4 regions of the Streptomyces sp. NPDC056600 genome follow, and region 1 is predicted to be linked to each of the others. Evidence: riboswitches for the same ligand, from Rfam matches in the RefSeq annotation. Region 1 holds a riboswitch; each other region holds the start of a gene.

Region 1 (7,383 bases):
GATCATGCTGGCCGCGGTGATCGGGCTGTACGTGGCCGCGGGCAGCTTCTCGCTGCCGGACATCCTGGCCGCCCGTGCCGACGGCGAGCTGACGATGGGGACGAACACCGAGCGGCTGCTGTTCCTCGGCTTCTTCCTCGCCTTCGCCGTCAAGGCCCCGCTGTGGCCGCTGCACACCTGGCTGCCCAACGCCATGGGCGAGGCCACCGCCCCGGTCGCGGTGCTGATCACGGCCGTGGTCGACAAGGTCGGCACCTTCGCGATGCTCCGCTTCTGCCTCGGGCTCTTCCCCGAGGCCAGCAAGTGGGCCACCCCGGTGGTGCTGGTGCTGGCGCTGATCAGCATCGTCTACGGGGCGCTGCTGGCGGTCGGCCAGCGGGACATCAAGAGGCTGGTGGCGTACGCCTCCATCTCGCACTTCGGCTTCATCATCCTGGGCGTCTTCGTGATGACCAGCCAGGGCCAGTCCGGCGCGACGCTGTACATGGTCAACCACGGGATCTCGACGGCGGCGCTGATGCTGGTGGCCGGCTTCCTGATCTCCCGCCGCGGCTCGCGCCTGATCGCCGACTACGGCGGCGTGCAGAAGGTGGCCCCGGTGCTGGCCGGCACCTTCCTGATCGGCGGCCTGGCCACCCTGTCGCTGCCCGGACTCGCCCCGTTCGTCAGCGAGTTCCTGGTGCTGGTGGGCGCCTTCGCCCGCTACCCGGTGGTCGGCGTCATCGCGACCTTCGGCATCGTGCTGGCCGCGCTGTACACGCTGGTGCTCTACCAGCGGACCATGACCGGGCCGGTCAGGCCCGAGGTCGCCAAGCTGCCCGACCTGCGGGTGCGTGAACTCGCGGTCGCGGCCCCGCTGATCGCCCTGCTGATCTTCCTGGGCGTCTACCCGCAGCCCCTCACGGACCTCGTCAACCCGGCGGTCCGGCACACCATGTCCGACGTGCAGCAGCACGACCCCGAGCCCGAGGTGGAGGCGGCCAAGTGAGCGCATCAGCCGTCCACGGCCTGTGGACAGACCTGGCCGCCCCCGCGGACGGGTCGATCGCCAAGATTCCGGCCCCGACGATCGAGTACGCGCAGCTGTCGCCGGTGCTGATCGTCATCGGCGCGGCGGTACTGGGCATCCTGGTGGAGGCCTTCGTGCCGCGCCGGGTCCGCTACTACGCGCAGTTCTTCCTCTCCGCCGTCGCGCTCGCCTCGGGCTTCGCCGCCGTGGTGGCGCTCGCGGTCGGCGGGTACGCGACCACCCGGGCGGGCATCGCCGCCGAGGGCGCGATCGCGGTGGACGGGCCCGCGCTGTTCCTGCAGGGCGTGATCATGCTGGTCGGCCTGGTCGCGATGTTCACCTTCGCCGAGCGCCGGCTCGACCCCCGGGCGCACGGCAACCACGTGGACTCCTTCGCCGCGCAGGCGGCGTCGGTGCCCGGCAGCGAGAGCGAGAAGGCGGCCGTGAAGGCCGGCTTCACCACCACCGAGGTGTTCCCGCTGCTCCTCTTCGCGGTCGGCGGCATGCTGGTCTTCCCGGCCGCCAACGACCTGCTGACCCTGTTCATCGCGCTGGAGGTCTTCTCCCTCCCGCTGTACCTGCTCTGCGCGCTGGCCCGCCGCAAGCGGCTGCTGTCGCAGGAGGCCGCGGTCAAGTACTTCCTGCTGGGCGCCTTCGCCTCCGCGTTCACCCTCTTCGGCATCGCGCTGCTCTACGGCTACTCCGGCTCGGTCGCCTACGGCCGGATCGCCCAGGTCGTCGAGGGCACGGTCGGCGAGGTCAGCCCGGCGCTGGCCGGCACCATGGGCAACGACGTGCTGCTGCTCCTGGGCGCCGCGCTGGTGACGATGGGTCTGCTCTTCAAGGTGGGCGCGGTGCCGTTCCACATGTGGACCCCGGACGTCTACCAGGGCGCTCCTACCCCGGTGACCGGCTTCATGGCGGCGGCGACCAAGGTGGCGGCCTTCGGCGCGCTGCTGCGGCTGCTGTACGTGGTGCTTCCGGGGCTGCGCTGGGACTGGCGGCCGGTGATGTGGGGCGTGGCCGCGGTCACCATGGTGATCGGCGCGATCGTCGCCATCACGCAGACCGACATCAAGCGGCTGCTGGCCTACTCCTCCATCGCGCACGCCGGGTTCATCCTGGCCGGTGTGATCGCGGCGAAGCCGGAGGGCATCTCCTCGGTCCTCTTCTACCTGGCCGCGTACTCCTTCGTCACCGTCGGCGCCTTCGCCGTGGTGACGCTGGTGCGCGACGCGGGCGGCGAGGCCACCCACCTGTCCAAGTGGGCCGGTCTCGGACGGCGTTCGCCGCTGGTGGCGGCGGTGTTCGCGGTCTTCCTGCTGGCCTTCGCGGGCATTCCGCTGACCTCCGGGTTCGCGGGGAAGTTCGCCGTCTTCAAGGCGGCGGCGGAGGGCGGCGCGGCCCCGCTGGTGGTGGTCGGCGTGCTGTCCTCGGCGGTCGCGGCGTTCTTCTACATCCGGGTGATCGTGCTGATGTTCTTCAGCGAGCCCAAGCCGGACGGGCCGACGGTCGCGGTGGCGTCGCCGCTGACGACCGCGGCGATCGCGGTCGGCGCGGCGGTCACCGTCGTGCTGGGCGTGGCGCCGCAGTACTTCCTGGACCTGGCGAGCCAGGCGGGGATCTTCGTCCGCTGAGCGCCGGGCGTCCCGACGACGGACGCCCGGCGCCGGGCGTCCCATCGACGCCGAAGGCCCGGTTCCCTCGGGGGGAGCCGGGCCTTCGGCGTGCGGTACGGGGGCGTGGCGAGGAGGTCAGCCCGCGCGGTGCACCACGGCGTCGCAGAGGTGCATGAGGGCCGTCCTGGACTCGCACTCCGGCAGCGGGGCCAGCGCGGCACGGGCCTCCTGCGCGTAGCGGACGGTGTCCGCCCGGGCGTCCTCCAGCGCGGGGTGCTCCCGCAGCCGGGCGACCGCCTCGGCCAGGCGCGCCTCGTCCGACAGGTCGGAGTCCAGCAGCTCGCACAGGGCGACGTCCTCGGGCAGCCCCAGCCGCTCCACCCGCTCGCGCAGCCGCAGCACCGGCAGCGTGGGGATGCCCTCACGCAGGTCGGTGCCGGGGGTCTTGCCGGAGTCGGAGGAGTCGGAGGCGACGTCCAGGACGTCGTCGGCCAGCTGGAAGGCCACGCCCAGCCGCTCGCCGTACTGCGTGAGCACGTCCACGACCTGGTGGTCGGCGCCGGACATCATCGCGCCGAAGCGGCAGGCGACGGCGACCAGCGAGCCGGTCTTGCCGGCCAGCACGTCGAGGTAGTGGTCGATGGGGGAGCGCCCGGCGGACGGGCCGGCGGTCTCCAGGATCTGGCCGGTGACCAGGCGCTCGAACGCCTCGGCCTGCACCCGCACCGCCTCCGGGCCGAGGTCGGCCAGGATGTGCGAGGCGCGGGCGAAGAGGAAGTCGCCGGTGAGGACCGCCACCGAGTTGTCCCAGCGGCTGTTGGCGCTGGGCACGCCGCGGCGCACCTCGGCCTCGTCCATCACGTCGTCGTGGTACAGCGTGGCGAGATGCGTGAGCTCGACGACGACGGCCGAGGGAACGATCCCCGGCGCGTCCGGGTCGCCGAACTGCGCGGCGAGCATGACGAGCAGCGGACGGAACCGCTTGCCGCCCGCCTTCACGAGGTGCTGAGCGGCCTCGGTGATGAACGGGACCTCGCTCTTGGTGGCTTCGAGCAGACCTTCCTCGACGGCCGCCATACCTGCCTGGACGGCGGTCTCCAGCGCCTGGTCCCGAACCCTCAGCCCGAACGGCCCGACCACGCTCACGAGGGGTCTCCTGTCTGCTGGTGTGTGCTGACGATCACACGGCTTGTCGATAGGTCATTGCCATCACCCCACTCAGCGTATCCGGTCGGGTTTGGATCACCGACAGCCCCCACCCGCCAGATGGCCGGAGACACCCTGTCCGTTTGAGGGGATATTGCCGGATTGGCGACCTCTTCACTCGTTTTGTATGATCATCGGTCGATCCGTGACATGGGCCACAGGGGCGCGGGGTGGACGGACGGGGTCCAATGGCCCGAAGTCACCCACGGGCGGGGCGGGTTGAGGAGCGGGCCCGGATGCGGGCCGATGGACGAATCGCCCTCAAACATGATCAACCAGCATGATCCACGAAGATCGTACTTGTTTCGGATATCCGCTCTCGCATACGTTTCGCGCCAGCCGGGCGGAACGCCGAATCCTGCCGCCGCCCGCACTCCACAGACCCATTCCACGCACGGCAGGAGCGGGGGACCCAGGTACACCGCCGGACCGGAGCGCGCGCGAGCGCGCCTCCGGGACGGCTAGGGGTGAAGCCTGCCGCCCCATCGGGCGGCGGGCCGGGCAGCCTTTCTGGCCCGAATCCGACAGCTCACCTCGCAGGCGCCGGAGAGGAAGAACGCATGTCCCGTCTCACCCGTACCGCGTCGGCCCTCGCCGTCGCCGCGGCCGTCGTCGTCGCGCCGATCGTGGGCGCCACCGGCGCCTGGGCCGCCGAGACCCCCACCGCGCAGACCGCGGTCACCGTCGCCCCGGGCAACAAGGTCATCCACCTGGCCGCCACCACGGACAGCCTCGACGGCTGGATCCGCGAGGCCCTCGCCGTCATGGCGAAGCACGGCATCCCGGGCACCTACGACGGCATCCACCGCAACGTGATGCGCGAGTCCTCGGGCAACCCGCTCGCCATCAACGACTGGGACATCAACGCGATCAACGGCATCCCCTCCAAGGGCCTGCTCCAGGTGATCGACCCCACCTTCGACGCCTACCACGTCGAGGGGACCGACACCTCGCCGTTCGACCCGGTCGCCAACATCGTCGCGGCGTGCAACTACGCCGCCGACCGCTACGGCTCGATCGACAACGTCAACAGCGCCTACTGATCCCCCGCTCCCTCAGGGGAACAACCGCTCGAGGACGACGGCCACGCCGTCGTCCTCGTTCGTCGTGGTGACCTCGTCGGCGACCGCCTTCAGCTCCGGGTGCGCGTTGGCCATGGCCACCCCGTGGGCCGCCCAGCGGAACATCGGGACGTCGTTCGGCATGTCGCCGAAGGCGACGGCGTCCTCCGGGCCCAGGCCGAGGCGCGACGCGGCCATGGCCAGCCCGGTGGCCTTGGTGACCCCGTGCGGCTGCAGCTCCACGGTCCCGGGGCCGGACATCGTCGCCGTGGCCAGCGAGCCGACCGCCGAGGCCGCCACCGCGGTCAGCTCGTCGTCGGTGAGCTCCGGGTGGGACAGCAGCACCTTGGTGATCGGCCGCTCCCACAGGTCGCTCCGGCGGCCTACCCGCTCCGCGGGGAGCGTGGGCCGCGCCATCCGGTAGCCCGGCTCGATCAGCGTGAGCCCCTGGACGCCGTCCTGGTCGACGGCCGCGTACACCTGGCCCACCTCGGCCTCGATCTTGCCGAGCGCCGTCTCCGCCAGCTCCCGGTCCAGGGTCATCGACCACACCAGCCGGTCCCGGTCCGCGTCGTAGAGCTGCGCGCCCTGGCCGCACACCGCGAAACCGCCGCCGATGCCGGCGAGCAGGTCGCGTACCCGGGGCGCGGGCCGGCCCGTCACCACCAGGTGCCGAGCGCCGGAGCGGGCCGCCGACCCCAGCGCCGCACGGGTGCGGGGGGAGACGGTGTCGTCGTCGCGCAGGAGCGTGCCGTCCAGGTCCGTGGCGATCAGGGCGTACGCGGGGAGCGTGCGGGAGGGGGGCGCATAGGCGGCGGGTGCGGGCATGATCAGAGAATACGGACCTCCTGGAGCGCCCCCGTGACGGGTTGACACGTCAACGGGATATGTGCAATAGGGCGTTGCCCTACTCAGGTGAGCGCCCCACGCGGCGCGCCGGGGCGAGCCGCGCCCCGGACGGGCGGCCGTCAGCGCGAGCCGCGCCCCGGGCGAACGGTCGTCCAGGGCCAGCCGCGCCCCGGGCGGGCGGGTCCGAGGCAGGTGGTCGTCCGAGGCGGGCGGTCGGTCGTCCGAGGCGGGCGGTCCGCTCAGGTGGGCGTCGCCCCAGGCGGGTGGCCGCTCAGGCGTCGAGCGAGGTCAGCAGCTCGACGACGCTCTCGCCGTGGGTGGCCAGCTTCTTCTCGCCGATGCCGCTGATGCCGCGCAGCTCCTCCACCGACGACGGGCGAGCCGCCGCGATCTCCCGCAGGGTCGCGTCGTGGAAGATCACGTAGGCGGGGACGCCCTGCTCCCGGGCCCGCTCGGCCCGCCAGCCGCGCAGCGCCTCGAAGACCGGCTGGAGCTCCTCGGGGAGCTCCGCCGCGGCCGCCGCCTTGGCCTTGCGCTCGCCCCTCGCCGAGGGCACCTTCTTCGGCTCCTTGCGCATCGGCACCTGCCGCTCGCCGCGCAGCACGGCCGCGCTGCCCTCGGTCAGCACCAGCGTCCCGTACTCGCCCTCCACCGACAGCAGGCCCTGGGCCAGCAACTGCCGGATCACGCCGCGCCACTCGCCCTCGGCCAGGTCCTCGCCGATGCCGAAGACGGACAGCTGGTCGTGGTCGAACTGGATCACCTTCGCGGTGCGCTTGCCGAGCAGGATGTCGGTGATCTGGGTGGCGCCGAACTTCTGCCGCCGCTCCCTCTCCAGCCGGACCACGGTGGACAGCGCCTTCTGGGCGGCCACGGTGGCGTCCCAGGTCTCCGGCGGCGCCAGGCAGGTGTCGCAGTTGCCGCACCTCTCCTCGGCGGCCTCCTGGCCGAAGTAGGCGAGGAGCTGCTCCCTGCGGCAGCGGACCGTCTCGCACAGGGCCAGCATGGCGTCCAGGTGCGCCTGGGCCCGTCGGCGGAAGGCCTCGTCGCCCTCGCCCGACAGGATCATCTTCCGCAGCTGGACGACGTCGTTGAGGCCGTACGTCATCCAGGCGGTGGAGGGCATCCCGTCGCGGCCCGCGCGGCCGGTCTCCTGGTAGTAGCCCTCGACCGACTTGGGCAGGTCCAGGTGGGCCACGAACCGCACGTCGGGCTTGTCGATGCCCATGCCGAAGGCGATGGTGGCGACCACCACCAGGCCCTCCTCGCGCAGGAAGCGCGCCTGGTGGGCGGCGCGGGTCCCGGCGTCCAGGCCGGCGTGGTACGGCACCGCGTCGACGCCGTGGGCGGTGAGGAACTCGGCGGTCTTCTCCACGGAGTTCCGGGAGAGGCAGTACACGATCCCGGCGTCGCGCGGGTGCTCCTCGCGCAGGAAGGCCAGCAGCTGCTTCTTCGGCTCGGCCTTGGGCACGATCCGGTACTGGATGTTCGGCCGGTCGAACCCGGCGACGAAATGCCGGGCGGAGCCCAGGCCGAGCCGGCGGGTGATCTCCTCGTGCGTCGCCCGGGTGGCCGTCGCCGTCAGGGCCATCCGCGGCACGTCGGGCCAGCGCTCGCCCAGCACCGACAGCGCCAGGTA
Region 2 (7,383 bases), on a different contig from region 1:
GGACGGTTACGTCAACGTTCTGGTCGCCACCGACGTCGCCGCCCGCGGCATCCACGTCGACGGCATCGACCTGGTCCTCAACGTGGACCCGGCCGGCGACCACAAGGACTACCTGCACCGTGCCGGCCGCACCGCCCGTGCCGGCCGCACCGGCACCGTCGTCTCGCTGTCGCTGCCGCACCAGCGCCGCCAGATCTTCCGGCTGATGGAGGACGCGGGCATCGACGCCTCGCGCCACATCATCCAGAGCGGCAACGCCTTCGAGCCCGAGGTCGCCGAGATCACCGGCGCCCGTTCGATGACCGAGCTCCAGGCCGAGTCGGTGGCCGGCGCCGCCGTCCAGGCCGAGCGTGAGGTCGCCCAGCTCACCAAGGAGCTGGAGCGTCTGCAGCGCCGCGCCGCCGAGCTGCGCGACGAGGCCGACCGCCTCACCGCCCGTGCCGCCCGCGAGCGCGGGGACGACCCGGAGGCCGCGCTGGCCGAGGCCGCCGTCGTCCGTGAGGCCGCGGAGGCCACCGAGGCCGCCGCCGTCTCCGTGCCGGAGCAGCCGAGCGCCCAGCAGGTCGACCGCACCGAGCGCGAGGACCGCCCGCAGCGCCGTGACGACCGCGGCAACGACCGTGGCGACCGTCCGTTCAACCGTGACGACCGTGGTGGCCGTTCCTTCGAGCGTCGTGACGACCGCGGTGGCGACCGTGGTGGCCGTTCCTTCGAGCGCCGCGACGACCGGGGCGGCGACCGTGGCGGCTTCCGCCGCGACGACCGCGGTGACCGTGGCGGCCGCTCCTTCGAGCGCCGCGACGACCGTCCGTTCAACCGCGACCGCGGCAACGACCGTGGCGACCGTCCGTTCAACCGCGACGACCGTGGTGGCCGTTCCTTCGAGCGTCGTGACGACCGCGGCGGCCGTCCGTTCGAGCGTCGTGACGACCGCGGTGGTTTCCGCGGCAACGACCGTGGCGACCGTCCGTTCAACCGTGACGACCGCGGCGGTGACCGTGGCGGCCGTTCCTTCGAGCGCCGCGACGACCGTCCGTTCAACCGCGACCGCGGCAACGACCGTGGCGACCGTCCGTTCAACCGTGACGACCGCGGCGGTGACCGTGGCGGCCGTCCGTTCGAGCGTCGTGACGACCGTGGTGGTTTCCGCGGCAACGACCGTCCGTTCAACCGCGACCGCCGTGACGACCGCCCGGGCTTCCGCGCCGGCGGCACCTCGGACCGTCCGTTCGGCCGCCGCGACGACCGTCGTGACGACCACCGCGGTGGCTCCTTCGGCCGCCGCGACGAGAAGCCGCGTTGGAAGCGCAACGGCTGACGCGCCCGCGCACACCGCCTGTGAGGGCCCGCACGACCCCGGTCGTGCGGGCCCTCCGCGCTTCCCGCGCGCCGTCGGCCCCGGATACCCGCTCGGACGGGAGGCCCCCTCCCGCTATGCTCGGGGAAGCAACATCACCACGGGCCCTTAGCTCAATTGGCAGAGCAGTGGACTTTTAATCCATTGGTTGTGGGTTCGAGTCCCACAGGGCCTACTTCTGACGCGGCGCATGCGCCCGGCCGACCCCGGCCGGAGCATGCGCCGCGTCACGTCCCGGAGCCGCCCCATGCCGCACCCCTACGTCCTGCTCTCCGCCGCCGTCTCGCTCGACGGCTGCCTCGACGACACCGGCCCGGAGCGGCTGCTGCTCTCGGGCCCCGAGGACTTCGACCGGGTCGACGAGGTGCGGGCCGCGAGCGACGCGATCCTCATCGGGGCCGGCACCCTGCGCGCCGACGACCCGCGGCTGGTGGTCCGCTCGCCCGAACGGCGGGCCGCGCGCACCGCTGCCGGGCTGCCGGAGTTCCCGCTCAAGGTGCTCGTCACCGGTTCGGGTGAACTGGACCCGGCGGCCCGCTTCTGGCGCACCGGCGGCCGCAAGGCCGTCTACACCACGGACGGGGGCGCATCGCGGGCGCAGGAGGCGCTGCGTGGCCAAAAGGACGTCGAGGTGGTCCCGGTGGGACCGGAACTGGACTGGCGGGCCGTTCTGGAGCACCTCCACGCCGCGTACCGGGTGCGACGGCTGATGGTCGAGGGAGGCGGCAGCGTCCACACCCAGCTGTTGCGGCTCCAGCTCGCCGACGAGCTCCAGTTGGCGCTGGGCCCGCTGCTGGTCGGCGAACCGGACGCGCCGCGGCTCTTCGGCCCGGGCGGTTATCCGCCGGGCAGGCTGCGGCTGGAGGAGACCCGGCGGGTGGGCGACGTGGTGCTCGCCCGCTACCGGCCGGTCGCCCCGGGCGCCGGCCCCTCGGCCTCCGCCGCCGACCGGTACTGGCTGGGCCTCGCCTGCGACCTGGCCGAGGAGTGCCCGCCGTCCCGCACCGCGTTCAGCGTGGGCGCGGTGGTGGTGGCCGAGGACGGCACCGAGCTGGCCCGCGGCCACTCCCGGGAGGGAGGCGACCCGGTGGTCCACGCCGAGGAGGCGGCGCTCGCCAAGATCGCCCCGGACGACCCGCGGCTGCCCGGGGCCACCGTCTACAGCAGCCTGGAGCCGTGCGCGCGCCGTGCCTCCCGGCCGGCCCCGTGCGCGCGGCTGATCCTGGACGCCGGGGTGCGGCGGGTGGTCACCGCCTGGCGGGAGCCCGACACCTTCGTGGCGGCCGCGGACGGCAGCGGGGTGCTGGCGGCGGGCGGCGCCCGGGTGGTGCGACTGCCCGAGTACGAGGAGCGTGCCATGGAGCCCAACCGCCACCTGTTCGGCGGGTCGACGTGAACCGATTCGCTTTTCCCCCGCGCCATGTCGTACAGTGAAGACACAACGACGCGGGGTGGAGCAGCTCGGTAGCTCGCTGGGCTCATAACCCAGAGGTCGCAGGTTCAAATCCTGTCCCCGCTACTGAAGACTCAGGGCCGGAATCCTTCACGGATTCCGGCCCTGAGTGTTTGCGTCCGCAGTCGGCTTTCTTCTCCGGCGCCTCTCCGTCAGCTTTCTCCGTCAGCCTTCATCCGTGCGCAGGCCAGCGGTCGCCGCTTCCGGCCCGGCGCGCGACGATGGACTCCATGCTGAGGCGAGGCGGACCGGTGGATCCGGAGGCCGAGGCCGCCTTCGGGCCAGGCCGACGGTGGATCCTCTACGCCCGTCTGGTGCTGCGGGTGCTGCCCTTCCTGGCCCTGGTCCTCGGCCTCGCCTACGACAGTCTGACGCCGCGGGACGTGACCGCCGTACCGTTCTTCGCCGCCGCCCCGTTGATCGCCGCTCCTCTGTACACCCTGCGCGCCACGGTGCTGATCGGACTGCTCTCGACGGGTCTCACCCTCTACGTGCGGCTGACCCGGGACACGGACTCCCCTGCCCTGATGGTCACCGAGCTGCTCACCGTCGTCTTCGTCTCGGTGCTGTCCTGCGTGATGAACACGGCGGTCCACCGCGTCGACCTGCGCCTCGCGTCCGCCCGGCAGATGGCCGAGGTGGCGATGCGGGCCGTGATGCCGCAGCCGCAGCGGCGGATCGGCGCCCTGCGGATCGCCTCCCGGTACGAGGCGGCCCTGCGGGAGGCCAACATCGGCGGCGATCTGTACGCCGCGCACGACACGCCGCACGGCGTACGGGTGGTGCTGGGGGACGTGCGCGGCAAGGGGATGGACGCCGTGGCGGCGGTCGCGGTCGTCGTCGGGGCCTTCCGCGAGGTGGCGGAGCGGGCAGACACCATCGAACAGGCCGCCGAGCACATGGAGCAGGCGGTGGTCCGTGAGCGGGACCGGCGGGCCGTGGAGCTGGAACAGCAGGAGGGCTTCGTGACGGCGGTGTTCGCCGAGTTCTCCCGGGACGGCCGGAGCGTGACGATCGTCAACCACGGCCATCCGCCGCCGCTGCTGCTGGAACCGGGGGCACAGCCGCGGTTGCTGGATTCGGGGGAGCCCGGGGGCCCGCTCGCGCTCGCGGAGCTGGTGGGATCGCCCCACCCCGGTCCGCCCGTGCCGCTGCGGCCGGGCGCCACGGTGCTCTTCTACACCGACGGTCTGACCGAGGCGCGGGACGAGGACGGGGTGTTCTACGACCCGGTCGAGCGGCTGGACGGGCGGGTGTTCGGCGAGCCGGAGGACCTGCTGGAATTCCTGTCCGAGGACGTGGCCCTGCACTCCGGGGGAGACATCGCGGACGACATGGCGCTGCTGGCCGTGCGGAGCGTGTGACCGGCCCGGACGCGGCGGCGGCACCCCGGGACCGCAGGACGCCCACCGAAGTGATCAAGCCATGGCGGTCGTGACGGTGTGACCTAAGCCATGTCCGTTTCGCCCTGGAGAACCTCCATAGGTTCAGGCCACAACGTTGGACGATGTGAAGGAACGGCTTGGAATTGAGCCACCGCTTCTATTAACGTTCGATAACGCAGCGCGCGGCTGTCCCAGCCGTCACAAGCGACGGCTCCGTGCGCTCTGCCGAATCCCGCAAGGGAACCGGGGAACCACTTTCCGGGGTGAATCGGGCGTATCTCCGTATGCGCGCGTAGGAGACCTTCCCGCTCCGAACCCGTCAGCTAACCCGGTAGGCGAGACGGAAGGAAAGGAGCGCGCCTCCGTGGCGTCCAACCCCCCTGCCCCTGAACTGCCCTTCGTGCCGAGCCAGCGTGTGGCCGCCGACGCGTACGGTCCCGCCGGAGTCCCCGGCGAGGGCTCCTTCGGGGAGTGGAACCCCAGCGAGGGGACGGTCTCCAGAGGCCGTCACCGGGTGGCCAAGCAGCGGGGCCTGGCCCGCAGTTCCACCGTCCTCGGCGTCGGTGTGATCGCCGCCGTCGGCGCGGGCGGCATGGCCACCGCCGCGCCCGGCAAGGCTCCGGTGCACATCACCATGCCGCAGATGCCGTCGCTGGACCCGGTCACCTCCCTGCTTCCCGGCGGCGACGAGACCGAAACCGCGGCCGCCGAGCAGGCCCCCAGCGTCCTCGGCGAGATGGGCGTGGGCGTCGCCCCGGCCGAGACCCCGTCCTCCGCCGACGCCGGCGAGGCGCTGCGCACCCGCATCATGGCGCAGGCCGCCCAGCAGGAGCAGGAGGCCGAGACGCAGGCCGCGCTGGAGGCCCAGGAGGCCGCCGCCCAGGCCGCCGCCGAGAAGGCGGCCAAGGAGAAGGCGGAGGCACAGGCCCGCGAGGCCGCCGCCGAGAAGGCCGAGGAGGAGGCCAAGGCCAAGGCCGAGGCCGAGCGCATCGCCAAGCTGGCGGCCAGCTTCGTCTCGCCGGCGTCCTCCTACACGATCACCTCCACGTACATGCAGGCCGGCTCCATGTGGTCCTCCGGCTACCACACGGGCCTGGACCTCGCGGCCCCCACCGGCACGCTGTTGAAGGCCGTCCACACCGGCACCGTCACCGAGGCCGGATGGGCAGGCTCGTACGGCTACCGGACCATCCTCACCCTCGAGGACGGCACCGAGCTCTGGTACTGCCACCAGTCCTCGATCAACGTCAGCGTCGGCCAGAAGGTGACCACCGGCGACGTCATCGGCCGGGTGGGCGCGACCGGCAACGTCACCGGCCCGCACCTGCACCTCGAGGTGCACCCGGGCGGCGGCGACGGCGTCGACCCGATGGCCTGGATGGCCGCGCGCGGCGTCAACCTCTGACGACGCCGCACCCCCCTCCCCCTTCCCTATGTCCGTGGCCGGCTGACGGCGCGTCGGAATGCGCCGCCGGCCGGACGCGTTGGTCATCGTCATGAGTGAACTGCGCAAGCTGGGTACGTCCGGCCTCGAGGTGTTCCCGCTCGCCCTCGGCGGCAACGTCTTCGGATGGACCGCCGACGAGCGGGAGTCCTTCGCCGTCCTCGACGCGTACACCGCGGCGGGCGGCAACTTCGTCGACACCGCCGACTCGTACTCCGCCTGGGTGGAGGGCAACGAGGGCGGCGAGTCGGAGACCGTCATCGGCAGGTGGCTCAAGGCCCGGGGCAACCGCTCCGAGGTCGTGGTCGCCACCAAGGTGAGCCAGCACCCGAAGTACCGCGGGCTGTCCGCCGCCAACATCAGGGCGGCGGCGGAGGCTTCGCTGCGCCGGCTGGGCACCGACCACATCGACCTGTACTACACGCACTTCGACCAGCCCGGGACGCCGGTCGAGGAGATCCTGCTCGCCCTCGACCAGTTGGTCCGCGAGGGCAAGGTGCGGGCGATCGGCGCGTCCAACATCACCGCCGAGCGGCTGCAGGAGTCGCTGGACTTCTCCGAGCGCGAGGGCTTCGCCCGCTACACGGTCGTGCAGCCGCACTACAACCTGGTCTCCCGGGACACCTACGAGGGCCCCCTGCGCGACGTCGCCGAGCGGGCGGGGCTGGCCGCCGTGCCGTACTACGCGCTGGCGTCCGGCTTCCTGACCGGCAAGTACCGCCCGGGGACCACGGTGGACAGCCCCCGGGCGACCGGAGCGGCCCGGCACCTGGACAGCGAGCGTGGCCGGCGCGTCCTGGCCGCCCTCGACGAGATCGCCGAGGCGCACGGCGCGTCCCCGGCCACGGTGGCCCTGGCCTGGCTCGCCGCCCGCCCGACGGTGGTCGCGCCGACCGCCTCCGCCCGCACGGTGGACCAGCTGCCCGCCCTCACGGCGGTCGCCGGCCTGCGGCTCACCGACGAGCAGACGGCCCGGCTGGACACGGCCTCCGACTGATCCGCCGTGCCGCCGGTTCCTCAGACCCGGCGGAAGAGCAGGTCGCGCACGACGTGCCCCTTGTCCAGCCCCTGGCCCTCGAACCGGGTGAGGGGACGGAACTCCGGCCGGGGCGCGAAGTGCCCCTCGGGCTGCGTGTTGGCGAAGCGGGGGTGCGCGGTCAGCACCTCCATCATCTGCTCCGCGTACGGCTCCCAGTCCGTGGCGCAGTGCAGCACCGCGCCCGGGCTGAGCCGGTCGGCGGCCAGGTCCAGGAACTCGGGCTGGATCAGCCGCCGCTTGTGGTGCCGCTTCTTGGGCCAGGGGTCGGGGAAGTAGACGCGCAGCCCGGCCAGCGCGTCGGGCCGGAGCATCTCGCGGAGCAGGATGATCGCGTCGCCGTTGGCCACGCGGACGTTGCCGAGTCCGCTCCTCTCGGCGAGGCTCAGGAGGTTGCCCTGGCCCGGGGTGTGCACGTCCACCGCGAGGATGTTGGTCGCCGGGTCGTCGGCGGCCATCTGGGCGGTGGCCTCGCCCATGCCGAAGCCGATCTCCAGCACGACGGGGCGGTCGTCACCGAAGAGCTCGGTGAGGTCCAGGGTGCGGCGGCCGTCGATGTCCAGGCCCCACCGGGCCCAGAGCCGCTCGATGGCGTCGGCCTGTCCGGTGGTCACCCGGCTGCGGCGGGGCTGGAAGCTGCGGATGCGGCGCTCGTGGTGGGAGCCGGCCGGATCGGGCTGCGGTCCGTCCGGGAACCGGGGGGTCCGG
Region 3 (7,383 bases), on a different contig from region 1:
GCCGCCAGCGGTACGACAACGTCCCCTACGGCACGGCCTTCGAGAAGATCTTCGCGCTGGCCTACCCCGAGGGCCACCCGTACCACCACACCCCGATCGGCTCCATGGCCGACCTGGACGCCGCCACCCTGGAGGACGCCCGCGCGTTCTTCCGCACCTACTACGCGCCCAACAACGCGGTGCTGTCGGTGGTCGGCGACATCGACCCGGAGCAGACCCTGGCCTGGGTCGAGAAGTACTTCGGCTCCATCGCCTCCCACGACGGCAAGCCCGCCCCGCGGGACGGAGCGCTGCCGGAGGTCGTCGGCGGGGAGATCCGCGAGGTCGTCCGCGAGGAGGTCCCGGCCCGCGCCCTGATGGCCGGCTACCGCCTGCCCGAGGACGGCACCCGTGCCTGCGACGCCGCCGACGTGGCGCTGACCATCCTCGGCTACGGCGAGTCCTCCCGCCTCTACAACCGCCTGGTGCGCCGCGACCGCACCGCGGTGACGGCCGGTTTCGGCCTGCTGCGGCTGGCCGGAGCGCCCTCGCTGGGCTGGCTGGACGTCAAGACCTCCGGCGACGTCGAGGTGCCGGTCATCGAGGCCGCCGTCGACGAGGAGCTCGCGCGGCTCGCCGCCGAGGGCCCGACGGCCGAGGAGATGGAGCGCGCCCAGGCACAGCTGGAGCGCGAGTGGCTGGACCGCCTCGGCACGGTCTCCGGGCGCGCCGACGAACTGTGCCGGTACGCCGTCCTGTTCGGCGACCCGCAGCTCGCGCTGACCGCCGTGGAGCGGGTGCTGGAGGTGACGCCGGAGGAGGTCCAGGAGGTCGCCAAGGCCCGTCTGCGCCCCGACAACCGGGCGGTCCTGGTGTACGAACCGATCACTCCCGAGGGCGCGGACGCCGACGGCGACGAGGACGAAGAGGAGGAGGCCAAGTGACCGACCTGGCCACCATGGAGTTCCACCCCCAGCCGCAGGCCGGCGAGCCCAAGCCGTGGGCGTTCCCCGCGCCCGAGCGCGGTGCCCTCGACAACGGCCTGACCGTCCTGCGCTGCCACCGCCCCGGCCAGCAGGTCGTGGCCGTCGAGGTGCTGCTGGACGCCCCGCTGGACGCCGAGCCGCTCGGCCTGGACGGTGTCGCCACCATCATGGCGCGCGCCTTCGCCGAGGGCACCGACAAGCACTCCGCCGAGGACTTCGCCGCCGAACTCGAGCGCTGCGGCGCCACCCTGGACATGCACGCCGACCACCCCGGCGTGCGGGTCTCCCTGGAGGTCCCCGCCTCCCGGCTGCCCAAGGCGCTGGGTCTGCTGGCCGACGCGCTGCGCGCCCCGGCGTTCGCCGAGGACGAGGTCTCCCGCCTGGTGCGCAACCGGCTCGACGAGATCCCGCACGAGCTGGCCAACCCGGCCCGCCGTGCCGCCAAGGAGCTCTACAAGGAGCTCTTCCCGGCGAACTCGCGGATGGCGCGCCCCCGTCAGGGCACCGAGGACACCGTCGAGAAGATCGACGCGGCCGCCGTGCGCGCCTTCTACGAGCGGCACGTCCGTCCGGCCACCTCGACCGCCGTGGTGGTCGGTGACCTCACGGGCGTCGACCTGGACGCCCTGCTGGCCGAGACCCTGGGCGCCTGGAAGGGCTCCCAGGCCGCCCCGCGCGCGGTGCCGGCGGTGACGTCGGACGACACCGGCCGCGTGGTGATCGTGGACCGTCCCGGCTCCGTCCAGACCCAGTTGCTGATCGGCCGCACCGGCCCGGACCGGCACGACCGGGTCTGGCCGGCCCAGGTGCTCGGCACCTACTGCCTGGGCGGCACGCTCACCTCCCGCCTGGACAAGGTGCTGCGCGAGGAGAAGGGCTACACGTACGGCGTCCGCGCCTTCGGGCAGGTCCTGCGTTCCGCCCCCGACGGTTCGGGCGCCGCGATGCTGGCGATCAGCGGCTCGGTGGACACCCCCAACACCGGCCCCGCGCTGCAGGACCTGTGGCAGGTGCTGCGCACCCTCGCCGAGGGCGGCCTGACCGACACCGAGCGGGACACCGCCGTGCAGAACCTGGTGGGCGTGGCGCCGCTGAAGTACGAGACGGCCGCCGCGGTCGCCGGCACGCTGGCCGACCAGGTGGAGCAGCACCTGCCGGACGACTTCCAGGCGACGCTCTATCAGCAGCTCGTCGCCACCGGCACGGTGGAGGCCACCGCAGCCGTGGTGAGCGCCTTCCCGGTGGACCGTCTGGTGACGGTCCTGGTCGGCGACGCCGCGCAGATCGCCGGCCCGGTGCGTGAGCTGGGCATCGGCGAGGTGACCGTGGTGAGCGCCGAGTAGCGGCCCGTCCAGGGCGGTTTCGGGCCCCGGTGAGCCTTACGGCCGCCGGGGCCCGCTTCGTTCGGTCCGGCACCGGCTCGTCCGGGAGCCGTGCGATGCGCGTAGAAGGGTCCGGTTTGCCCTGTGGCGTGCGCTACAAAAGTCTTGATCCGTTTGTTATCCGATTGATCACCCAACTAGCTTCGATCCGGCTGCCCGCCACACCTGTGCTCCGCATCCGCGGCGCCGGGCAGTCATCGCCTAATCCCCGTACGGCGCGAGCCAGGGGAGCCGGGGACCCAACCGAGCGGTACCCCTGGGGTGAATCGGGCGCCTTCCGCCACGCGGGAGGAACCCGTAGGAGACCTTCCTGCTCCGAACCCGACAGCTAACCCGGCAGGCGAGAGGGAAGGAAAGGACTCAGCCACTTCATGGCGTTCAACTGCGCCCCCGGCAGGCACCGTCGTCCCGGCCGGACCAGCCGCACCACCGCCGGCCTGGCGGGCCTCGCCGCTCTCACCACCACCGGCGTCGTCGGCACCCTCGCCAGCCCCGCCGTCGCCGCGGAGGCCCCCGCCGAGACCAGTGGCCTGCTTCCCGTCGTCACCATCGGCGACACCGTCGCCGAGCAGATCGACGAGCAGGCCGAGGCCCAGGAGCGGGCCGCCGTCGAGGCCGCCGCCCGCGCCGCGGCCGCCGAGAAGGCCCGTGCCGAGCGTGAGGCCGCCGAGGAGCGCGCCGCCCGCGAGGCCGAGCGTGAGCGCCTCCGCCGCCTCAACATGTTCGTCAGCCCGATCGCCGGGTCCTACGTCTCCACCTCCTACCAGGCGGGCGGCGGCATCTGGTCCTCCGGCAGCCACACCGGCATCGACTTCCACGCCGCCTCCGGCACCCCGGTCCGCTCCGTGGGCCGCGGCACCGTCGTCGAGGCCGGCTGGGGCGGGGCCTACGGCTACCAGGTCGTCGTCAAGATGCACGACGGCACGTACACCCAGTACGGCCACCTGTCCTCGGTCAGCGTGGCCGTCGGCCAGGCGGTCACCCCGGGCGCCCACCTCGGCCGCTCCGGCGCCACCGGCAACGTCACCGGCCCGCACCTGCACTTCGAGGCCCGCACCTCCCCGGAGTACGGCAGCGACATCGACCCCGTCGCCTACCTCCGCTCCCACGGCGTGAACCTCTGACGTCACCCACGCGAAAGCCCCCCGTCCCGGTTTCCGGGACGGGGGGCTTTTTCGTCGTTCCGGACGGTATCCGGGCGCACCGGGCGGGGGAGCGGCCGAAAATTCCCTCTCCCGTGCGGCTTCCCGTCGGAAATTCACGCGCATTGCCTTAGAGTCGCCTTATTCATCGAGGCGGAGGTCGGCATGCGTATTCCCGCGCATTCGGTATGCACGGCGATCCGGGACGACATCGTCGCCGGGGTCCACGAGCGCGGGACCCGGCTGACCGAGGAACTCCTCGCCCGCCGCTACGGCGTCTCCCGCGTCCCGGTCCGCGAGGCGCTGCGCACCCTGGAGGCCGAGGGCTTCGTGGTCACCCGGCGGCACGCCGGCGCCTGCGTGGCGGAGCCGACCGAGCAGGAGGCCGCCGACCTGCTGGAGATGCGGCTGCTGCTGGAGCCGCTGGGCGCCGCCCGGGCCGCCCAGCGGCGCACCGAGGCCCACCTCAAGGTGCTCCGCGGCCTGGTCAGGCTGGGTCAGGAGCGGGCCCGGCGCGGATACGGGGAGGAGCTGCGGTCGCTGGGCGGCTGGTTCCACGAGACGCTGGCCCAGGCCTGCGGGAGCGCCGCGCTGACCACCACGCTCACCCAGCTGCGGCACAAGATCGCCTGGATGTACGCACTGGATCCGCTGCCCGCGCCCGTGGAGACCTGGGCCGAGCACGGCGCCATCGTGGACGCCGTGGCCCGGGGAGACGGGGAGCGGGCCCGGCAGGTGACCGCCCTGCACACCGAGCGCTCGACCGTGCTGTACCGGCTGCGCATTCCCGGTCAGAACCGCGGGGGCGCGGCGCGCGCGGACGGCGTGAGGACCTCGCAACATGCCGTAAACATGAATGGCCTCCGTAATTAACAAGAGGGCCGTATACAAGAGGCGGGTGCGCGGGTGCAATTCCCGCTCCGTCGTTCGGTGTGCCTTTCCAGGGCCGGTTCTGCAATTCCCGCCGTGCGGTCATTCGTGGGGTGCGATGCATTCGTGTTCCTGTTCGCGCGAGATATTCGCGCGCGGCGCAATTCGGCGGGCCCCGGTCCCGCCCCGCTCACAGCTCCGCCTCCCCCGGGCGCTCCGGACGGTCCACGGACAGCAGCTCCGCCAGTTCGTCGAGCACCTTCTCCACGCCCCCGGCCTCCGCACCCGCACCTGCACCCGCACCCGCCCCGGTGCCGTCGCCGTCGCCGTCGCAGGAGAGCACCACCTCCTCGCCGCGGCGCACCCCCAGCCCCAGCACTCCGAGGATCGACCCGCCGTTCACCGGCCCCACCCCCGCGCCGTCCGCCCGGGCCACCCGCACCGGCAGCCCCGAGTCCTGCACGGCCCGCACGAAACGCGCGGCCGGCCGCGCGTGCAGACCGTCCGGCGCGGCCACCCTGACCCGGCGTTCGGGCATCTCCGGTACCTCCTGTCCTCACCGTCCGCGCGCCTCGCGCGCATCACCACGGGCCCCGATCGGGGCCACGAGCCGTAGGCTTGCCGCATGCAGAGCCCGTCGGACCGTCACGAGTACCCCGCGCACTGGGAAGCCGACGTGGTGCTCCGCGACGGCGGCATCACCCACGTCCGGCCCATCACCGAGGACGACGCGGAACGCCTGGTCAGCTTCTACGAGCAGGTCTCCGACGAGTCGAAGTACCTGCGCTTCTTCTCGCCGTACCCGCGTCTGTCCGCCAAGGACGTGCACCGGTTCACCCATCACGACTACGTGGACCGGGTCGGCCTCGCCGCCACCGTGGGCGGCGAGTTCATCGCCACCGTCCGCTACGACCGGGTCGACGCCGACGGCATGCCCGCCTCCGCGCCCGCAGACGAGGCCGAGGTCGCCTTCCTGGTCCAGGACGCGCACCAGGGGCGCGGGGTCGCCTCCGCGATGCTCGAGCACATCGCCGCGGTGGCCCGGGAGCGAGGCGTGCGCCGCTTCGCCGCCGAGGTGCTGCCGGGCAACACCAAGATGATCAAGGTGTTCACGGACGCCGGGTACGCCCAGAAGCGCAGTTTCGAGGAGGGCGTGGTCCGCCTCCACCTCGACCTCGAGCCCACCGACCGTTCGCTCGCCGTCCAGCAGGCCCGTGAACAGCGCGCCGAGGCGCGCTCCGTGCGCCGGCTGCTCGCGCCCGGGTCGGTGGCCGTGATCGGAGTGAGCCGCGCCCCGGGCGGCGTCGGCCGCGGCGTGCTGGAGCACCTGCGCGACGGCGGCTTCACCGGCGCGCTGCACGCCGTCAACGCCGCCTTCCCCGCCGACCTCGCCCACGTCGACGGCGTTCCCGCGTGCCGCTCGCTGACCGAGATCGACGGACCCGTCGACCTCGCCGTGGTGGCCGTGCCGGCCGACCGGGTGCCCGAGGTGGTCGACGAGTGCGGGGCGCACGGGGTGCAGGGGATGGTGGTGCTCTCCGCCGGGTACGCCGAGCTCGGCCCCGAAGGGCTCGAGCGGCAGCGCCGACTCGTGCGCCGCGCCCGCGCGTTCGGCATGCGCGTGATCGGCCCCAACGCGTTCGGCGTGGTCAACACCGCCGACGGGGTCCGCCTCAACGCCTCCCTCGCCCCCGAGATGCCGCGGGCCGGGCGGATCGGCCTGTTCACCCAGTCCGGGGCGATCGGCGTCGCCCTGCTCTCCCGCCTGCACCGGCGCGACGGCGGCGTCACCGGGGTCACCGGCGTCTCCACCTTCGTCTCGGCCGGGAACCGCGCCGACGTCTCCGGCAACGACGTGCTGCAGTACTGGTACGACGACCCGGAGACCGACGTCGCGCTGATGTACCTCGAATCCATCGGCAACCCGCGGAAGTTCAACCGCCTCGCGCGGCGCACCGCCGCCGCCAAGCCGCTGGTCGTGGTGCAGGGGGCCCGGCACAGCGGCGTGCCGCAGGGGCACGCCGTGCGCGCGACCCGCCTTCCGCACGACACCGTCTCCGCGCTGCTGCGACAGGCCGGGGTCATCCGCGTGGACACCATCACCGAGTTGGTCGACGCCGGGCTGCTGCTGGCCCGTCAGCCGTTGCCGGGCGGGCCGCGGGTGGCGATCCTCGGCAACTCCGAGTCGCTGGGCCTGCTCACCTACGACGCCTGCCTCGCCGAGGGGCTCGAGCCGCAGCGCCCGCTGGACCTCACCACGGACGCGACCCCGGACGACTTCCACCGGGCGCTCTCCCGCGCGCTGGCCGACCCGGGCTGCGACGCCGTGGTGGTCACCGCCATCCCGCGCATCGACGAGGCGACCGGCGCCGGGGGCGCCGCCGCCGACGCGGAACTCGCCGAGGCGCTGCGCACCGCGGGCGCGCTGGCGCCCGACAAGCCCGTCCTGGTCGTGCACGTCGAGCTCGGCGGCCTCGCCGAGGCGCTCTCCGCCGCCGCGGTCACCGCGCCCCGGTCCCGGTCCCGGTCCGGCGAGGGCGTCCACCTCGCCGACGGGACCGAACCGCCGCGGGCCCCGGCGGGTGCGGGCAGCGAGGAGAAGGCCGAAGAGAGCCGTCAGCGCTTGATCCCCGCCTACCCCGCCGCCGAGCGCGCCGTCCGCGCCCTCGCCGAGGCGGTCCGGTACGCCGACTGGCGGCGGTCGGCGGCGGACTCCGGGAGGGTGCCGGAGTTCGAGGACATCGACGAGAAGGAGACCGCGGCCTTCGTCACCACCCTCCTCGCCCGCACCGCGGCGGACCCGAGCGGCCCGGCCGTCGCGGCTTCCGCCGGCGTGAACGGCCCCGTAGCCCCGGCCGGGGTGAGCGGCCCGGCCCCCGCGGACGCGAACGGACCCATGGCCGCCGCCCCCGCCTCCACGAGCGGCCCGGACGCGGCCCCCGCCGCCCTGGGCCCCGACCTAGGTCCCGAGGACACCCGCGACCTGCTGCGCCGCTACGGCATCCCCGTGCGCCGCGCCGTCCC
Region 4 (7,383 bases), on a different contig from region 1:
TGATCGACGGCTTCGCCGCGCGCGGCAGCGCGGATCTGATCCACGACTTCGCGTTCCCGCTCCCCATCTACGCCATCTGCGACCTGCTCGGCGTCCCGCGCGAGGACCAGGACGACTTCCGGGACTGGGCGGGCATGATGATCCGCCACGGTGGCGGCCCACGCGGCGGCGTGGCGCGCTCGGTGAAGAAGATGCGCGGCTACCTCGCCGAGCTGATCCACCGCAAGCGCGCCGCCCTGCCCGCGCAGCCGGCCCCCGGCGAGGACCTGATCTCCGGTCTGATCCGCGCCTCGGACGAGGGGGAGCACCTCACCGAGAACGAGGCCGCCGCGATGGCCTTCATCCTGCTGTTCGCCGGCTTCGAGACGACGGTCAACCTGATCGGCAACGGCGCCTACGCGCTGCTCACCCACCCCGCCGAACGCGAGCGGCTGCAGCGCTCGCTGGCCGCGGGGGACGAGTTGCTCCTGGAGACCGGCGTCGAGGAACTGCTGCGCTTCGACGGCCCCGTGGAGCTGGCGACCTGGAGGTTCGCGACCGAGGAGCTGACCCTCGGCGGGCAGCGGATCGCGGCCGGCGATCCGGTCCTGGTGGTGCTGGCCGCGGCGGACCGGGACCCCGAGCGGTTCGCCGAGCCGGACACCCTCGACCTTTCCCGCCGCGACAACCAGCACCTGGGGTACGGGCACGGCATCCACTACTGCCTGGGCGCCCCGCTCGCCCGGCTCGAGGGCCGCGCCGCGCTGGCGACCTTGCTCACTCGTCTGCCCGACCTTCAACTCGGGGCCGCGCCGGAGGAGTTGCGCTGGCGCGGCGGTCTCATCATGCGTGGCCTGCGGACTCTTCCGGTCGAGTTCACTCCCGAGCCGGGACCAAGTGGAAGCAATAGTTCGACAGTTCTGTGATGTTCGTGTGTTCTGTGCGACATCGAGTTGTGACGAACGATGATCACCGGCTACGTTCCCGCACAGACGTGACGACCCCGCCGGCGCGGTGCCGGACGTGGTCGCGCGCCCACAGCAGTCGACGAAAGGCATCCGCATGCTCTCCGGAAACGGTCGTCACCGCCGCCCCCGTCAGGCGCCGGCGGTCGTCGTCGCAGCCGGCGTGACCGGGTCCGCCCTCGCCTTGCCGCTCTTCGCGGCCACCGGCGCGAGCGCGGCCGACGGGGCGACCTGGGACCGGGTCGCCGAGTGCGAGAGCGGAGGTGCCTGGAGCGCCGACACCGACAACGGCTTCTTCGGCGGTCTCCAGCTCACCCAGGACCAGTGGGAGGGCAACGGCGGCCTGTCGTACGCCTCCAACCCGGCCGAGGCGAGCCGTTCGCAGCAGATCGCCGTGGCCGAGCGCATCCTCGCCGAGCAGGGCGCGACCCCGTGGCTCGCCTGCGGCGCGATGAACGGTCTGCGCGAGGACGCCCCCGCCGCCCAGGTGGACACCGGCGTGGACGCGCTGCGCACCGGCGACGTGACGGACTCCGGCTCCTTCGACGGCTCGGCCTCCGGCTGGGGGTCCGCCGGCGGCGACCGCACCGGCGGTTCCGGCGCCGGGCGCGCGGACGAGGCGCGCGGCTCCGGCTCGGCCGAGGCGGCCGGCGACGCCGACCAGGGGATGCTCCGGGGCGCGGGTCACGGCCTCTTCCCCGGCGCCGACCTTGCGCCGGTGGACGGCGGGTCCCTGGACCTCGGCCAGGAGGCCGGGCAGGACGAGGGGCTGGACCTCGGCGAGGACCTGGGCCTGGTCGACACCGGCACCGGCGCCCCCGTCGTCCCGGACCTGCCCGAGGTCGGCGGCGGCTCCGGCGAGCACGGCGGCGGCCAGTCCGGCGAGAACGGCGGCAAGGGCGACGGCAACGGGAACGGCGAGGGCAAGGGCGACGCGGACCAGGAGGAGAGCGGCGACACCGGCTCGTCCGACGAGGACGCGCCGCTGTTCGACGGCGAGGGCGACGAGCTGTTCGGGGACGACACCCCGCTCTTCGGCGACGACACCGCCGCCCAGGAGGACTCCGAGGCCTCCTCCGGCTCCGGCCGCCACCGCGGCACCAGCGCCGAGGAGACCACGGAGACCACGAGCGGCTCCTCGGGCCGCCACGCGGCCCCCGCGGGCACCTACACCGTGCGGGCCGGCGAGAGCCTCGTCTCCATCGCCAAGTCGCAGGACGTCAAGGGCGGCTGGCGCGCCCTGTACGAGGCCAACGAGGACCTGATCGGGGACGACCCGGACCGTCTGGTGGCGGGCACGAAGCTGTCCCTCCCCGCCTGAACCGGGCCGGGGACCGGAGGGGACGAGACGATCAGGCGGGGTGAAAGCCGGGCAAAATCGGGGGAGTTACCCACCCTTTCGTCCTGGAATGTCTGATTCCGGAGAAGTGAGAGATGGGTCTCAGAAGCCCTGATCGTCTTTGAAATCCCGGCATGGGCGTGGCTAACGTCGAACCGCTCGCTCCAGCGGGCCCCGGCGGCCGTCACGCCTAATCCTGCCAACGGCCGTACGGGACATGTCGTCGCGTCATGCGCCGTAGGCAGGAGCGGGGGAACCAGGTAAGCGCCGTGTCCGGCAGCCAGATCGCCGGACCGGCTAGGGGTGAAGCCGTGCACCGGGAGGTGCGCGGCCGGGCGACCCTCATAGCCCGAACCCGACAGCTCACCTCGCAGGCGTCGGTGAGGGGATACCTCCATGTCGTTTTCCTGCCAGGGCAAGCACCGTCGCCCCTCCAAGGCCAAGCGCGCCTTCGCCGTCGCCGGTCTCACCGGCGCCGTCGTGGCCGCCCCGCTGATCACCGCGGGCACCGCCTCGGCCGCCACCGAGTCCGAGTGGGACGCCGTCGCCCAGTGCGAGTCGGGCGGCGACTGGTCCATCAACACCGGCAACGGTTTCTACGGCGGTCTGCAGTTCACCAACCAGACCTGGGCCGGCTTCGGCGGCACCCAGTACGCCGCCCAGGCCAACCAGGCCACCAAGGCCCAGCAGATCGAGATAGCCGAGAAGGTCCTCGCCGAGCAGGGCCCGGGCGCCTGGCCGCACTGCGGCGTCGGCCTGTCCAGCTCCCCGTACCAGGGCGGCGCCGCCGAGGCCCCCGCCCAGGAGCAGGCCCCGCAGCAGGAGGCCGCCCCGGCCCCCGCGCCGAAGGCCGAGAAGCCCGCCCAGCCCGTCAAGGCCGAGAAGCCGAAGAAGGCCGAGAAGGTCACCACGCCCACCGGCAAGAAGGTGCTCAAGGGTGACGGCGAGTACAAGGTCCGCAAGGGCGACTCGCTCAGCCGGATCGCCGACAAGCACCACACCAAGGGCGGCTGGAAGAAGCTGTACAAGCTGAACAAGGACATCGTCCAGAACCCGCAGCTGATCTACCCGGGCCAGATGCTCCACCTGAGCTGACCCGCCGGGCGGCGGGCTCCGACCGAGCCGGCCGCCCGCCCCGTGACAGCCCCGCCCCCGTGTTGCGTGATCCGCGCACGGGGGCGGGGCATTTGCACGCAATACGTCCGCCGACTTTTTGTTTCGGGTCGGAACAATTAATCTCCTGTTACCCCTCCGTAGAGGGGGCGACCGGCTGGCCGATCCCGTCCGGCCGGTTAGGCTCGGTCTCGCAGAGCCACGGAGGCTGTGCACCCCGTGCCGGACCAGGTGGTCCGGCGCCACTCGCGTCACATCCCAGAAGGAGATGCTCGTGCCGTCCATCGACGTCGTCGTAGCCCGGGAAATCCTGGACTCCCGAGGCAACCCCACGGTCGAGGTCGAGGTCGGCCTCGACGACGGCAGCACCGGCCGTGCCGCTGTTCCGTCCGGCGCCTCCACCGGCGCCTTCGAGGCCATTGAGCTTCGCGACGGTGACAAGAACCGCTACCTCGGCAAGGGCGTGGAGAAGGCCGTCCTCGCCGTCATCGAGCAGATCGGCCCGGAGCTCGTCGGCTACGACGCCACCGAGCAGCGCCTGATCGACCAGGCGATGTTCGACCTGGACGCCACCGACAACAAGGGCTCCCTCGGCGCCAACGCCATCCTCGGCGTCTCCCTGGCCGTGGCCCACGCCGCCTCCGAGGCCAGCGACCTGCCGCTCTTCCGCTACCTGGGCGGCCCCAACGCGCACCTGCTGCCGGTGCCGATGATGAACATCCTGAACGGCGGCTCGCACGCCGACTCCAACGTGGACATCCAGGAGTTCATGATCGCGCCGATCGGCGCCGAGTCCTTCTCCGAGGCCCTGCGCTGGGGCACCGAGGTCTACCACACCCTCAAGAAGGTGCTGAAGACCAAGGGCCTGGCCACCGGCCTCGGCGACGAGGGCGGCTTCGCCCCCAACCTCGGCTCCAACCGCGAGGCGCTGGACCTGATCCTCGAGGCGATCAAGGAGGCCGGCTACACCCCCGGCCAGCAGATCGCCCTCGCCCTCGACGTCGCCGCCTCCGAGTTCTACAAGGACGGCAAGTACCTCTTCGAGGGCAAGGAGCGCTCCGCCGCCGAGATGACGGAGTACTACGAGGAGCTCGTCGCGGCCTACCCGCTCGTCTCCATCGAGGACCCGCTGTTCGAGGACGACTGGGACGGCTGGAAGACCATCACCGACAAGCTGGGCGACAAGGTCCAGCTCGTCGGCGACGACCTCTTCGTCACCAACCCGGAGCGCCTGGGCCGCGGCATCGAGGAGGGCGCCGCCAACGCCCTGCTGGTGAAGGTCAACCAGATCGGCTCGCTGACCGAGACCCTGGACGCCGTCGAGCTGGCCCAGCGCAACGGCTTCAAGTGCATGATGTCCCACCGCTCCGGCGAGACCGAGGACGTCACCATCGCCGACCTCGCCGTCGCCACCAACTGCGGCCAGATCAAGACCGGCGCCCCGGCCCGCTCCGAGCGCGTCGCCAAGTACAACCAGCTGCTGCGCATCGAGGAGATCCTCGACGACGCCGCGGTGTACGCCGGCCGCAGCGCCTTCCCGCGCTTCAAGGGCTGACACCCCGGCCCTCGGGCCGCGGCGCCCGACCTGTGCCCCCGGAGCTCCGGCTCCGGGGGCACACCCCTGTCCGTGTCCCGCGCGCCCGCTGCGTGCCCCGCTGCGCGCGGCCGCGCCCCGGCGTCACGTACCGTGTGCGGGGAAGAAGACGCGGGACGGCCGCCAGGACGCTCACGCGGCACAGCAGGCACGCAACGCAGCAGGCACGCAACGCAGCAGGCACACGGCACGCAGGCACACGGCACGCCGACGGGGAGGCGCGGAGAAGATGGCGCAGAACCGGGACCGGTTCTCCACGACCACCCGGCTGCGGCTGCTCGGTGAGCAGACCGCCGCCCGCGTCTACCGCTCCCAGACCCGCCGCCAGGCCCGCCGCTCCCGGCTGACCGGCCGGGCCGCGCTGCTCGCCCTGGTGCTGTGCACCCTGATCGTCGCCCTGGCCTACCCGACCCGGCAGTACGTCTCCCAGCGCGCCGAGATCGCGAAGCTGGAGGCGGAGCGCGACGCCGCCCGCGAGCGGGTGGAGGACCTGCGCGACCTCAAGGCGCGCTGGAAGGACGACGCGTACGCCGAGCAGCGGATCCGCGAGCGGCTGCACCAGCTGCGACCGGGCGAGACCGGGTTCACCGTGCGCGGCGCCGCCTCGGCGCCTCGGCAGGACGCCGGGCGGCCCACCGCGGACCGCCCCTGGTACGACATCCTGTGGGAGGACGTCGACGAGGCGGACACGGCGGACGGGACGGACCGGGCCCAGGCCGGCCGGGCCACCGGCCGCGCGGACGCCGCCCGCTGACGACCGACCGCCCCCACCCGTAGAGCGAGAGAGCAGAACCCCAGGCATGGAAACGCCCCCGCCGCCCACCGAGCGCACCGAGCCCACCGACGCGGACGTCGAGGCGTTCCAGCTCCAGCTGGGCCGTCCCCCGCGCGGGCTGCGCGCCATCGCGCACCGCTGCCCCTGCGGGCAGCCGGACGTCGTGGAGACCGCGCCGCGACTGCCGGACGGCACGCCCTTCCCGACCACGTACTACCTGACCTGCCCGCGCGCCGCCTCCGCGATCGGCACGCTGGAGGCGGACGGCGTGATGAAGGAGATGACCGAGCGCCTCGCGTCCGACCCGGAGCTCGCCGCCGCCTACCGCGCCGCCCACGAGGACTACATCCGGCGCCGTGACGAGATCGAGGTGCTCCAGGGCTTCCCCAGCGCGGGCGGCATGCCCGACCGGGTCAAGTGCCTGCACGTCCTGGTCGCGCACTCCCTGGTGGCCGGTCCGGGCGTCAACCCGCTGGGCGACGAGGCCATCGCCCTGCTGCCCGAGTGGTGGCGCAAGGGCCCCTGCGTGACACCGCAGGGCTGCGCCGCGCCGGAGGAGGGGGAGGCGCAGTGACCCGGGTCGCCGCCGTCGACTGCGGAACCAATTCCATCCGCCTGCTGGTCGCCGACGCCGACCCGGCGACCGGCGAGCTCACCGACCTCGACCGCCGGATGACGATCGTGCGGCTCGGCCAGGGCGTGGACCGCACCGGCCGGCTCGCCCCCGAGGCGCTGGAGCGCACCTTCGCCGCCTGCCGCGAGTACGCCGCCGTCATCGAGGAGCACGGCGCCGAGCGGATCCGCTTCGTCGCCACCTCCGCCTCCCGGGACGCCGAGAACCGCGACGAGTTCGTGGCCGGCGTCCTCGCGATCCTGGGCGTCGAGCCCGAGGTGATCACCGGCGAGCAGGAGGCGGAGTTCTCCTTCACCGGCGCCACCCGCGAGCTCGCGGGCCGCACCGACCTGGCCAAGCCCTTCCTGGTCGTGGACATCGGCGGCGGCTCCACCGAGTTCGTCGTCGGCGACGACCGGGTGCGCGCCGCGCGCTCGGTGGACGTCGGCTGCGTGCGGATGACCGAGCGCCACCTGGTCGAGGACGGCACGGTGGTGGACCCGGCGACGGACGAGCGGATCGCGGCCATACGCGCCGACGTGGAGGCCGCCCTGGACCTCGCGGAGGAGACCGTCCCGCTGCGCGAGGCCCGGACCCTGGTGGGCCTGGCCGGCTCGGTCACCAGCGTCTCGGCGATCGCCCAGGACCTGCCGGAGTACGACTCCGCCGCCATCCACCACTCCCGCGTCCCCTACGAGCGGGTCCGCGAGATCACCGGGCGGCTGCTGGGCTCCACGCACGCCGAGCGCTCGCGGATCCCCTCGCTGCACCCCGGCCGGGTCGACGTGATCGGCTCCGGCGCCCTGGTGCTTCAGGCGATCATGGAGCGGATCGGCGCCGAGGAGGTCGTGGTCAGCGAGCACGACATCCTCGACGGCATCGCCTGGAGCATCGCCTGAGCGACCGCTCGGGCACGGCCCCGCGCCGCGCATGACATGAGTCACACAACCGGTGCGGACCGGGAGGGCAACCCTCCCGGTCCGCACCTCTTTGTCCCCGGAGCGG

Evidence for each region. A riboswitch is a leader RNA that binds a small molecule or an ion and turns the genes downstream of it on or off. The one in region 1 is predicted to bind cyclic di-AMP.
Region 2: another riboswitch for cyclic di-AMP. It lies ahead of ACFRAV_RS17440 (M23 family metallopeptidase); the one in region 1 lies ahead of ACFRAV_RS11550 (transglycosylase SLT domain-containing protein).
Region 3: another riboswitch for cyclic di-AMP. It lies ahead of ACFRAV_RS20445 (M23 family metallopeptidase); the one in region 1 lies ahead of ACFRAV_RS11550 (transglycosylase SLT domain-containing protein).
Region 4: another riboswitch for cyclic di-AMP. It lies ahead of ACFRAV_RS03800 (transglycosylase family protein); the one in region 1 lies ahead of ACFRAV_RS11550 (transglycosylase SLT domain-containing protein).

The regions. Positions count from the first base shown of each region.
Region 1 covers NZ_JBHTVQ010000017.1:34,857-42,239, forward strand. The annotation lists gene ACFRAV_RS11535 (NADH-quinone oxidoreductase subunit M) at 1-988, shown strand, start outside; gene nuoN (NADH-quinone oxidoreductase subunit NuoN) at 985-2,646, shown strand; gene ACFRAV_RS11545 (polyprenyl synthetase family protein) at 2,764-3,774, opposite strand; cyclic di-AMP (ydaO/yuaA leader) riboswitch at 4,205-4,390, shown strand; gene ACFRAV_RS11550 (transglycosylase SLT domain-containing protein) at 4,395-4,877, shown strand; gene ACFRAV_RS11555 (HAD family hydrolase) at 4,890-5,723, opposite strand; gene recQ (DNA helicase RecQ) at 6,016-7,383, opposite strand, start outside.
Region 2 covers NZ_JBHTVQ010000031.1:64,721-72,103, forward strand. The annotation lists gene ACFRAV_RS17415 (DEAD/DEAH box helicase) at 1-1,318, shown strand, start outside; tRNA gene ACFRAV_RS17420 (tRNA-Lys) at 1,460-1,532, shown strand; gene ACFRAV_RS17425 (dihydrofolate reductase family protein) at 1,605-2,753, shown strand; tRNA gene ACFRAV_RS17430 (tRNA-Met) at 2,803-2,876, shown strand; gene ACFRAV_RS17435 (PP2C family protein-serine/threonine phosphatase) at 3,041-4,174, shown strand; cyclic di-AMP (ydaO/yuaA leader) riboswitch at 4,409-4,548, shown strand; gene ACFRAV_RS17440 (M23 family metallopeptidase) at 4,560-5,600, shown strand; gene ACFRAV_RS17445 (aldo/keto reductase) at 5,692-6,636, shown strand; gene trmB (tRNA (guanosine(46)-N7)-methyltransferase TrmB) at 6,657-7,383, opposite strand, start outside.
Region 3 covers NZ_JBHTVQ010000041.1:13,920-21,302, forward strand. The annotation lists gene ACFRAV_RS20435 (M16 family metallopeptidase) at 1-923, shown strand, start outside; gene ACFRAV_RS20440 (M16 family metallopeptidase) at 920-2,308, shown strand; cyclic di-AMP (ydaO/yuaA leader) riboswitch at 2,536-2,705, shown strand; gene ACFRAV_RS20445 (M23 family metallopeptidase) at 2,719-3,471, shown strand; gene ACFRAV_RS20450 (GntR family transcriptional regulator) at 3,655-4,362, shown strand; gene ACFRAV_RS20455 (HPr family phosphocarrier protein) at 4,550-4,897, opposite strand; gene ACFRAV_RS20460 (GNAT family N-acetyltransferase) at 4,985-7,383, shown strand, end outside.
Region 4 covers NZ_JBHTVQ010000004.1:131,245-138,627, forward strand. The annotation lists gene ACFRAV_RS03790 (cytochrome P450) at 1-905, shown strand, start outside; gene ACFRAV_RS03795 (transglycosylase family protein) at 1,042-2,265, shown strand; cyclic di-AMP (ydaO/yuaA leader) riboswitch at 2,507-2,675, shown strand; gene ACFRAV_RS03800 (transglycosylase family protein) at 2,680-3,378, shown strand; gene eno (phosphopyruvate hydratase) at 3,671-4,951, shown strand; gene ACFRAV_RS03810 (septum formation initiator family protein) at 5,220-5,744, shown strand; gene ACFRAV_RS03815 (DUF501 domain-containing protein) at 5,791-6,339, shown strand; gene ACFRAV_RS03820 (exopolyphosphatase) at 6,336-7,277, shown strand.